Regions from separate parts of the Mesorhizobium sp. M0678 genome, predicted to be linked through region 4. Evidence: predicted binding sites of a transcription regulator. Region 4 holds the regulator's gene; each other region holds the start of a gene.
What was found. Region 4 encodes LexA, which represses DNA repair genes until DNA is damaged. Its sites were predicted from a motif close to TGTTCNNNNTGTGTTCNG; they were not measured.
Positions count from the first base shown of each region.

Region 1: the regulator LexA is predicted to act here: its motif matches at 1,316-1,333, upstream of NKI29_RS09615 (PA0069 family radical SAM protein).
Region 2: the regulator LexA is predicted to act here: its motif matches at 840-857, upstream of parE (DNA topoisomerase IV subunit B).
Region 3: the regulator LexA is predicted to act here: its motif matches at 1,244-1,261, upstream of NKI29_RS03900 (DNA recombination protein RmuC).

Region 1 is NZ_JAMYPT010000004.1:133,182-135,383, reverse strand. Features, by position in the region: gene NKI29_RS09615 (PA0069 family radical SAM protein) at 87-1,241, opposite strand; gene NKI29_RS09610 (glycosyltransferase) at 1,393-1,896, shown strand; gene NKI29_RS09605 (phytanoyl-CoA dioxygenase family protein) at 2,082-2,202, shown strand, end outside.
Region 2 is NZ_JAMYPT010000001.1:254,335-256,536, reverse strand. Features, by position in the region: gene NKI29_RS01205 (GGDEF domain-containing protein) at 1-654, opposite strand, end outside; gene parE (DNA topoisomerase IV subunit B) at 928-2,202, shown strand, end outside.
Region 3 is NZ_JAMYPT010000002.1:97,802-100,003, forward strand. Features, by position in the region: gene NKI29_RS03900 (DNA recombination protein RmuC) at 1-1,211, opposite strand, end outside; gene def (peptide deformylase) at 1,315-1,845, shown strand; gene fmt (methionyl-tRNA formyltransferase) at 1,863-2,202, shown strand, end outside.
Region 4 is NZ_JAMYPT010000001.1:459,370-461,571, reverse strand. Features, by position in the region: gene kynU (kynureninase) at 1-553, opposite strand, end outside; gene lexA (transcriptional repressor LexA) at 1,000-1,734, shown strand; partial or broken gene NKI29_RS02175 (ComEC/Rec2 family competence protein) at 1,728-2,202, opposite strand, start outside.

The DNA.
Region 1 (2,202 bases), on a different contig from region 4:
CCGTCTGCAAGCCCGGGGACAGGACAGGCCGGACGGGATTTTTGCCTGTTGCCGGCCGTTTCAACCGGCTGGCGCGAGACGCTTTGTCACAGCAGCATCAGCTGCTCGGTTGCCTTGGCAGCGGGGACGAACCGGTCGGTCCTGAGCGAGCGCCGCTCGGCGTTGAGGCCGAGCCGTTTGGCAGCGATCTCGAAACGCCGGCCGATCTGCCAGGCATAGGGACCGGAGCCTTTCATGCGCTTGCCCCATTCCGAATCGTAGTCCTTGCCGTCGCGCATCGAACGGATCAGCGACATGACGTGGCGATAGCGATCGGGATAATGGCGCAGCAGCCAGTCCTTGAAGATTGGCGCGACCTCCAGCGGCAGGCGCAGCAGCACATAACCGGCCTCGCGCGCACCCGCTGCCCGTGCCGAATCGAGGATGCGCTCCATCTCCGGGTCGGTCAGTCCGGGGATGATCGGCGCGACCATCACCGAGGCCGGTATGCCGGCATCCGAAAGCTGCCTGATCGCCTCCAGCCGCTTGGTCGGCGTCGACGCGCGCGGCTCCATCGTTCTGGCCAGCATCCTGTCCAATGTCGTCACCGACAGCGCCACCTTGGCCAACCCGCGCTCGGCCATGCGCGACAGAATGTCGATGTCACGTGTCACCAGCGCCGATTTGGTGACGATGCCGACCGGATGGCCGCGCGCCTCCAGCACTTCGAGGATCTCGCGCATGATCCGGTATTGCTTCTCGATCGGCTGGTAGGGATCGGTATTGGTGCCGATGGCGATGGTGCGCGGCTGGTAATTATCCCTGGACAATTCCTTGTCGAGCAGCCGCGCCGCATCCGGCTTGGCAAACAGCTTCGATTCGAAATCCAGCCCCGGCGACAGCCCCATGAAGCTGTGCGTCGGCCGCGCGAAACAATAGACGCAGCCATGTTCGCAGCCACGATAGGGGTTGATCGAGCGGTCGAAGGAGATGTCGGGCGATTCGTTGCGGGTGATGATGGTGCGCGGCTTCTCGACCTGTACCTCGGTCTTGAACGGCGGCAGCTCCTCCAGCGAATTCCAGCCGTCGTCGAACACGTGCCGGCTGACCGGCTCGAAACGGCCGGACGGATTGATGCCCGCCGACCTGCCGCGATTGCGGTCGGGACGGACGCGCATGCCGCTCTGCTCGATCATCGCATTCGCCATCTCGGCCCTGCCAGCGCCGAAGGCGGCAATGTCGGCACGCACGATCTGTTCCATTTTGGCCCTTTCCCAGGGACTGTCCGCCCGCTGTCGAATCGCTCTGCTCATGAATGTATTCCTATCGTATCGATGAGAACAAAGCAAGAACTTTCTCGCGGCGCGCCGCAAAAACTGGCGCTGCCCACCGCTTTCCGCTATTCGGCTAAACATGCTCAGCGTCCTGATCGAAACCCTGAATGACGAGGAGGGCCTTGCCCGCACGCTCGCCTCGCTGATCGGCGGCGCGGTCGAAGGCGTGGTGCGCGACGTTCTCGTCTGCGATACCGGCTCGACCGATCAGACGCACCGCGTCGCCGAACATGCCGGCTGCCACTATGTCAGCGGCGGCATCGCCGCCGGCATCAGGCAGGCCAAGGGCGATTGGCTGCTTTTGCTGGAACCGGGCGCGCGGCTGGGGGAGGGCTGGATCGACGAGGTCGTCGCTCATACGGCGAGGCAAACCATGGCGGCGCGATTTTCGCGGGCACGCGGCAGCCGCGCGCCGTTCCTGTCACGGGTCTTTGCCGGAAATCGCGCTCTCGCCGAAGGCTTGGTGATCAGCAAGCGACAGGCCGCCGCGCTGTCGAAGAATGCCCGCAGCGCCGAAGCGATCGCCCGCGGCCTGGCGACCAGAAGGCTCCACGCCGAGATCTGGGTCGCGCCGCGGAAGTGACGGCTTACCGTGCCGGTTCGGGGAACGCCCAAGCAAATTTTCTGGCGGGTCGTGGTTTATTGTGCATTGCACAAAATCTGGCCGGGGGTTACCATTCCCAGCGATATGGGCGAATAGGGTTTGGGGTGTGCCGGAGCGGCGACGACTAACGTCGATGCTGTTCCCTCGACATTTTGAGGACCCCGATGACCCTTTCAAGCCCTGACAAGTCCGGCGCCGCAAGCCTCGAGGCGATCGCACGCAACGGCGGCACGCTGCGCCGCATCGCCGCCCGCATCCCGACCTATCTTTCCGACCTTCGCGAGA
Region 2 (2,202 bases), 210 kb from region 4:
CTCGGCCTTCAATTCGATCTGCGCCTGCAAATGGTGCAGGGAGAGCGTCAATGCGCCGAGCCCGGTCATGCAGGCGACGGCCACGACGGAATTCACCCGCTCGGCCCAATTGTCGGGCGCAACACCCAGCACCCATTGGCCCGTGACCAGCAGGACCGCGCCGCAAAGTCCGAACGACAGCGCACAGACGCCGCTCAGGAACGAGACGACCAGCAATATCCGGCGATCGTGACCACCCTCAATCCAGAACATCGCTCCGATGAGCGAGAGCAGCGCCGTTACCGTTGCGTAGGTGACAATAAAGCCGACACCATCAAATCCGAGATACGTCGCGCCTGTGCAAACAGCCATCGCAACCAAGGTCGGCAAGATGGCGCGCCTGTAGTCGCCTATGCCGAGATATTGCATGGCCGACAGGCAGATAATCAGGAAACCGAGGCTGAGAAGCGCAAGCACGATCTGGCAAAGCCAGGGGCTTGGATCTCTTGCGTAATGCCAAAACAACACGACATGTGCGACGAGCACGAGAATGCCGCAGGCCACCGTCAGCACAAAGCGTGCCTGTGGCGCGCTGAACCAGATCGCAAACATGGTGATGCTAAGGCACGTGCCCGACAGCGCCGCCGCGAGCAGAAGCGAACTGTAATCCAACATGCTTAAGCGACAGCCTCTTGAGGGTTCCACTGCATTCTAGGTCAGCGACAGTTCGCGGATATCGTTTTTCAGCCAACCTTGCGGCGTAACCTTCGGACAAGGTTTACAAAGCGTCGATGCCCCAAGCTTCGACCCCATTTCCGCCGCTTGGCTGTCGAATGGTTTTGCAGTAAGAGGCTCTATCCTCGAACGTAACAGGAACCTCCGTCGCCTGCCCGCGAAAAGCGTGGCAGTATCGGGTGGTGATTCGCAGCATCGGAATCCAGGATCGGCATGGACGACAATAACGATCTTTTCGCCAAATTGGACAAGCAGCCGCAGCCGGCTCGCGCCGCCGCGCGACCGGCCGATCCGCTTGTGCAGGCGGCGAAGCGGCCGGCGCCCCGCGACGCCAGCGAGAGCTACAGTGCCGCCGATATCGAAGTGCTGGAGGGGCTGGAGCCGGTGCGCCGCCGCCCGGGCATGTACATTGGCGGCACCGACGACAAGGCGATGCACCATCTGTTTGCCGAGGTCATCGACAATTCGATGGACGAGGCGGTCGCCGGCCATGCGACCTTCATCGATGTCGAGCTTTCCGCAGACGGATACCTGTCCGTAACCGACAACGGCCGCGGCATTCCGGTCGATCCGCACCCGAAATTCAAGAAGCCGGCGCTTGAACTCATCATGACGACGCTGCATTCAGGCGGCAAGTTCGACAGCAAGGTTTACGAGACGTCCGGCGGCCTGCACGGTGTAGGCGTTTCCGTGGTCAACGCGCTGTCCGACCATCTCGAGGTCGAGGTCGCGATTGGGCGCAAGCTGTATCGCCAGCGCTTCTCGCGAGGCGTTCCGGTGACCGGCCTGGAGCAGCTCGGCGAGGTGCACAACCGCCGCGGCACGAAGATCCGCTTCCATCCAGACGAGCAGATTTTCGGCAAGGGTGCTGCTTTCGAGCCGGCGCGGCTCTACCGCATGGCGCGGTCAAAGGCCTATCTGTTCGGCGGTGTCGAAATCCGCTGGACCTGCGATCCGTCGCTGATCAAGGAAAAGGACACGACGCCGGCCAAGGCAGAATTCCATTTTCCGGGCGGCCTCAAGGATTATCTGAAAGCCTCGCTCGGCGACGAATTCCAGGTGACCCGTGAAATGTTTGCCGGCAAGAGCGAGAAGCAGGGCGGCCACGGTTCGCTCGAATGGGCGGTGACCTGGTTCGGCGGCGACGGTTTTATCAATTCCTATTGCAATACCATCCCGACCGCGGAGGGCGGCACGCATGAGGCCGGGTTCCGCAACGTGCTGACGCGCGGCTTGCGCGCCTACGCCGACCTGGTCGGCAACAAGCGCGCCTCGATCGTCACTTCCGAGGATGTGATGATCTCGGCGGCGGGCATGCTGTCGGTGTTCATCCGCGAACCGGAATTCGTCGGCCAGACCAAGGACAGGCTGGCGACGATCGAGGCGATCCGCATCGTCGAAAGCGCCATCCGCGACCCGTTCGACCACTGGCTGGCCGACAATCCGCAGGAAGCTTCGAAACTGCTCGAATGGGTGATCGCGCGCGCC
Region 3 (2,202 bases), on a different contig from region 4:
GCGACGCGCGGGCTGCTTTCCGCTTTTGCTCCGCTGCCATTCGAACCAGCGGTGTCCTCCGCCGGCTGCACGCCAAACTCCAGCGCCTCGATCTTTTGTCCGCGCCTGGTCACCTTCGATGTCGAGACCAGAATGTCGTCGATATCCTTGGCCGATTGGCCGAAATGCGTCTGCAATTTGCGCACCCGCTCGTCGAGCCGGGAGACGTCTTCCATCAGCCGGATAACCTCGCCCTGGATCAGGTGTGCCTGCTCGCGCATGCGGGCATCCTTGAGGATTGCCTGGATGACCTGGATCGACAGCATCAAAAGCGATGGCGAGACGATGACGATCCGCGATCGATGCGCCTTTTGGACAACGGCCTCGAAATTCTCATGGATTTCGGCGAACACCGATTCTGAGGGCACGAACATGAAGGCGGTGTCCTGCGTCTCGCCCTGGATCAGGTATTTTTCGGAAATATCCCGGACATGCACCTCGATGTCGCGGCGGAAAGCCTGTGCAGCGGACTTCTGCAGGTCGGCGCCTTCGGCGGCACGGATGGCATTCCACGCCTCGAGCGGAAACTTTGCGTCGATGGCAAGCGACGGTGCGCCGTTCGGCATCTTCACCAGGCAGTCGGGCCGGCTGCCATTCGACAAGGTCGCCTGGAATTCATAGGCGCCGTGCGGCAATCCGTCGGCGACGATGGCTTCCATGCGCGACTGGCCGAAGGCGCCGCGCGTCTGCTTGTTGGAAAGGATCGCCTGCAATTGCACGACCTGGCCGGCCAGCGACTGGATGTTGCCTTGCGCGATATCGATGACCGCCAGCCGTTCCTGCAGCTTGGCGAGGCTCTCATGCGTCGATCTCGTCTGCTCGGTCATGGTCTGGCCCAGGCGGCCGGTCATGGCATCGAGACGCTGGCCGATCGACTGTGTCAGTTCCGCCTGGCGCGCCCCGAACACTTCGGCGATGGCGCCCATGCGGCCCTGCATTTCCGCCTGGCTTGCCAAGATACCAGCCATCCGCACCTCGGCGTCGCGGGCGTGGTCGGCGGCTTCGGCGGCCGCCACTGCACGCGCCTTGGCCGATCGCCAGAGCGCAACGACGAGCGCCACGAACAGGCCGAGGAACAGCATTGCGCCGAAACCCAGGGCTTGGCCGAGCGTGATCGTGGTGGCGCCGAGGCGGGCGACAGGTTCGGACAGGATGGTGGCCAGATCGTTCATGTCGACAGCATAGATGATTCGGTCTGCCGGCACAGATCAAAACGTGAACGACCCGAAGGCGCCCCGGTTGACGCTTTTCCGGCGAGGTCTTAGGTGAGACGCCATGTCGATCAAGCCGCTTATCATCCTCCCCGATCCCGTCCTGCGCCAGGTTTCAAAACCGGTCGAGCGTGTCGACGGCGATCTGCGCAAACTGGCCGGCGACATGCTGGACACCATGTATGACGCGCCCGGTATCGGCCTCGCGGCGATCCAGGTTGGCGAACCCTTGCGCATGCTGGTGATCGACCTGGCCAAGGAGGACGAGACGCCGGCACCGCACGTCTTCATCAATCCCGAAATCCTCGAAAGCTCCGACCAGCGTTCGGTCTACGAGGAAGGCTGCCTGTCGATCCCGGATTACTATGCCGAGGTCGAGCGTCCGGCGGCGGTGCGGGTGAAGTTTCTCGACCGCGACGGCAAGCTGCAGGAGATCGAGGCCGAGGGGCTGATGGCGACCTGCCTGCAGCATGAAATCGACCACCTCAACGGCGTGCTGTTCATCGATCACATCTCCAAGCTGAAGCGCGACATGGTGGTCAAGAAATTCAAGAAGCTCGCCAGGGACAAGGCGCCGGGCAAGATGGTGGGGTAGGCGTCGACGAAATGCCCCTGCGTGTCATCTTCATGGGTACGCCTGAATTCTCCGTGCCGACGCTGCGGGCGATTGCCGGGGCCGGGCACGGGTTGACGGCCGTCTACACGCAGCCGCCGCGCGCCGGCGGCCGGCGCGGGCTCGAACTGACGCCGTCGCCGGTGCAGCGCGAGGCGGAGCGGCTTGGCATCGAGGTGCGGTCGCCGGTGTCGCTGAAGAGCGAGGCGGAGCAGGAGGCGTTCCGCGCCTTGCGCGCCGACGTCGCCGTGGTCGTCGCCTACGGATTGCTTCTACCCAAACCCATTCTCGAGGCGCCGCGGCTCGGTTGCCTCAACGGTCACGCATCGCTGTTGCCGC
Region 4 (2,202 bases):
CCGGCATGTCGCGCAGTTCGCCCGACTTATAGTTGACGTGGTTGACCAGCACCACGGCGGTGCGTTCGTCGATCAGCTCTTCGATGGTCGGCGCGTCGACCCCCGAGAGGCGCAGCAGCGTATCTTTTCGCGTCGAAACCACACCCTCGGCCATGTAGAGGTCCGTCGGAAAACTATCGCCCTCGGCGACGATGACCTGCCGCTCCGGTCGCATGGCCATGGCGGCGTGCAGCAGCTTGTAGATGTTGACCGATGTCGTGTCGCAGACCACCGTCTGGCCGGCCGCGGCACCGATCAGGCGCCCGAGCTGGTCGCCAAGTTCAAGCGGCATGTTGAACCAGCCGGCCGTGTTCCATGCGCGGATGAGATCATGCGACCATTCTTCGGTCGCGGCCTTGTGCAGTTCATCGAAAGCGGCACGTGAAGCAGCTCCTAGCGAATTGCCGTCGAGATAGATCACTCCTTGCGGCAACACAAAGCGGTCGCGCATCGCGCGCAACGGATCCGCGGCATCCATCGCCTTTATGGCCACGAGATCGGGAATTCCTGTCATGATTTGTCTGCTCCCCCAAGATCCAACGCAACGCCGGACACGCATCGACTGTTCTTCCATTACCTGGTTGCGCGCAGCAAGGCTCCACCGGCGAGAAGCAGCCTGACCAGGCGGTGGAAACCGGGACTTAACCCGAGGTTGGCGTTTTGAATTCGTTTCGTTCACGGTGCATTGACCAAACCGCACAGTCGATACGGGTTCAATTCCGTGCCTTTTGCCGACCGACGGCCGATGCCAGTGCCGCCTTCTAGGAGGCCAGAAGGGCGCAAACGAAAGCAGAATCAAGGCGATGAGGCTCGCGGCGGTGAAAATGCGGTACGCCGGTAGGGACGTCGTTTGTTTCCCGAGCCTTAACGCATTCATTAAACTTTAAACAGTTGCGGAACACAACTGGAACAGATAGTGTTTGTTCTGGGTTTGTTTTTCTGATTCTGTTGGGGGTCGCTATGCTGACACGCAAACAACACGAACTGCTTATGTTCATCCACGAAAGGTTGAAGGAAAGCGGTATCCCGCCTTCATTCGACGAGATGAAGGAAGCGCTCGATCTGGCTTCCAAATCCGGAATCCACCGGCTGATTACGGCGCTGGAGGAGCGCGGCTTCATTCGCCGTTTGCCCAACCGGGCCCGTGCGCTGGAGGTGCTACGCCTGCCTGACTCGATCGCCCCCGGCCTCAATGCGGCACGCAAGTTCTCGCCGAGTGTCATCCAGGGCAGCCTTGGGCAAGGCGCCCCTCGGCAGGGCAAGCCGACATCGTCGCGTGTCCCTGCAGCCGGCAATGACGACGATGTCGTCGCCGCCGTTTCGATCCCGGTAATGGGCCGCATCGCGGCCGGTGTGCCGATCGATGCCATCCAGCACCAGACGCATTCGATTTCGGTGCCGCCGGATATGATCATGGGCGGCGAGCATTATGCGCTCGAGGTCAAAGGCGATTCGATGATCGAGGCTGGCATTTTCGACGGCGACACGGTGATCATCCGCAATGCCGATACGGCGAGCCCCGGTGAGATCGTGGTGGCACTGGTCGACGAGGAGGAAGCGACGCTGAAGCGGTTCCGCCGCAAGGGCGCCTCGATCGCCCTGGAAGCCGCCAATCCGGCCTACGAGACGCGCATCTTCGGACCAGACAGGGTCAAGGTGCAGGGCAAGCTCGTCGGACTGATCCGCCGCTACTGAGCTCCGCCCTTGGCGCCGGCTTTGGGGTTGTCGGCCCTGCGGTATGGCGGCAGGCCCCGTGCCGCGCGTGAAAATTTCCGCTGCACGTGCCAGGGCCGGTATGATTTTTTGACGGCGAAGCGGATCTCGGCGCGTGTTGCCGCTTGTGGATCGAAATAGACGGCGGCACTTCCCGCGCGCGCCAGTTGCCGTTTGGTGACGACGAGGACCAGCCGGTCGTAGTAGCAGGGGTTATGGGCGGTGGCGTCGTCGATGACGATCAAGCTGGCAAAGGCGCAGGCTGGCCGCGCAGTATCGCGGTCCTTGGCTTGCGCGATGATCGCGCCGGATGGATGCCTGGCAAGGCAGAGGCCGTCCGTGCAAATGAACGGCATGCCCGGCGGTAGGTCGGCCGGATCGGCAATGTCGAATTGCGGGTCGTTCTTTCCAGGTGTTTCCGGCGCGACGATGGCCTCTGATGTGAGCGCG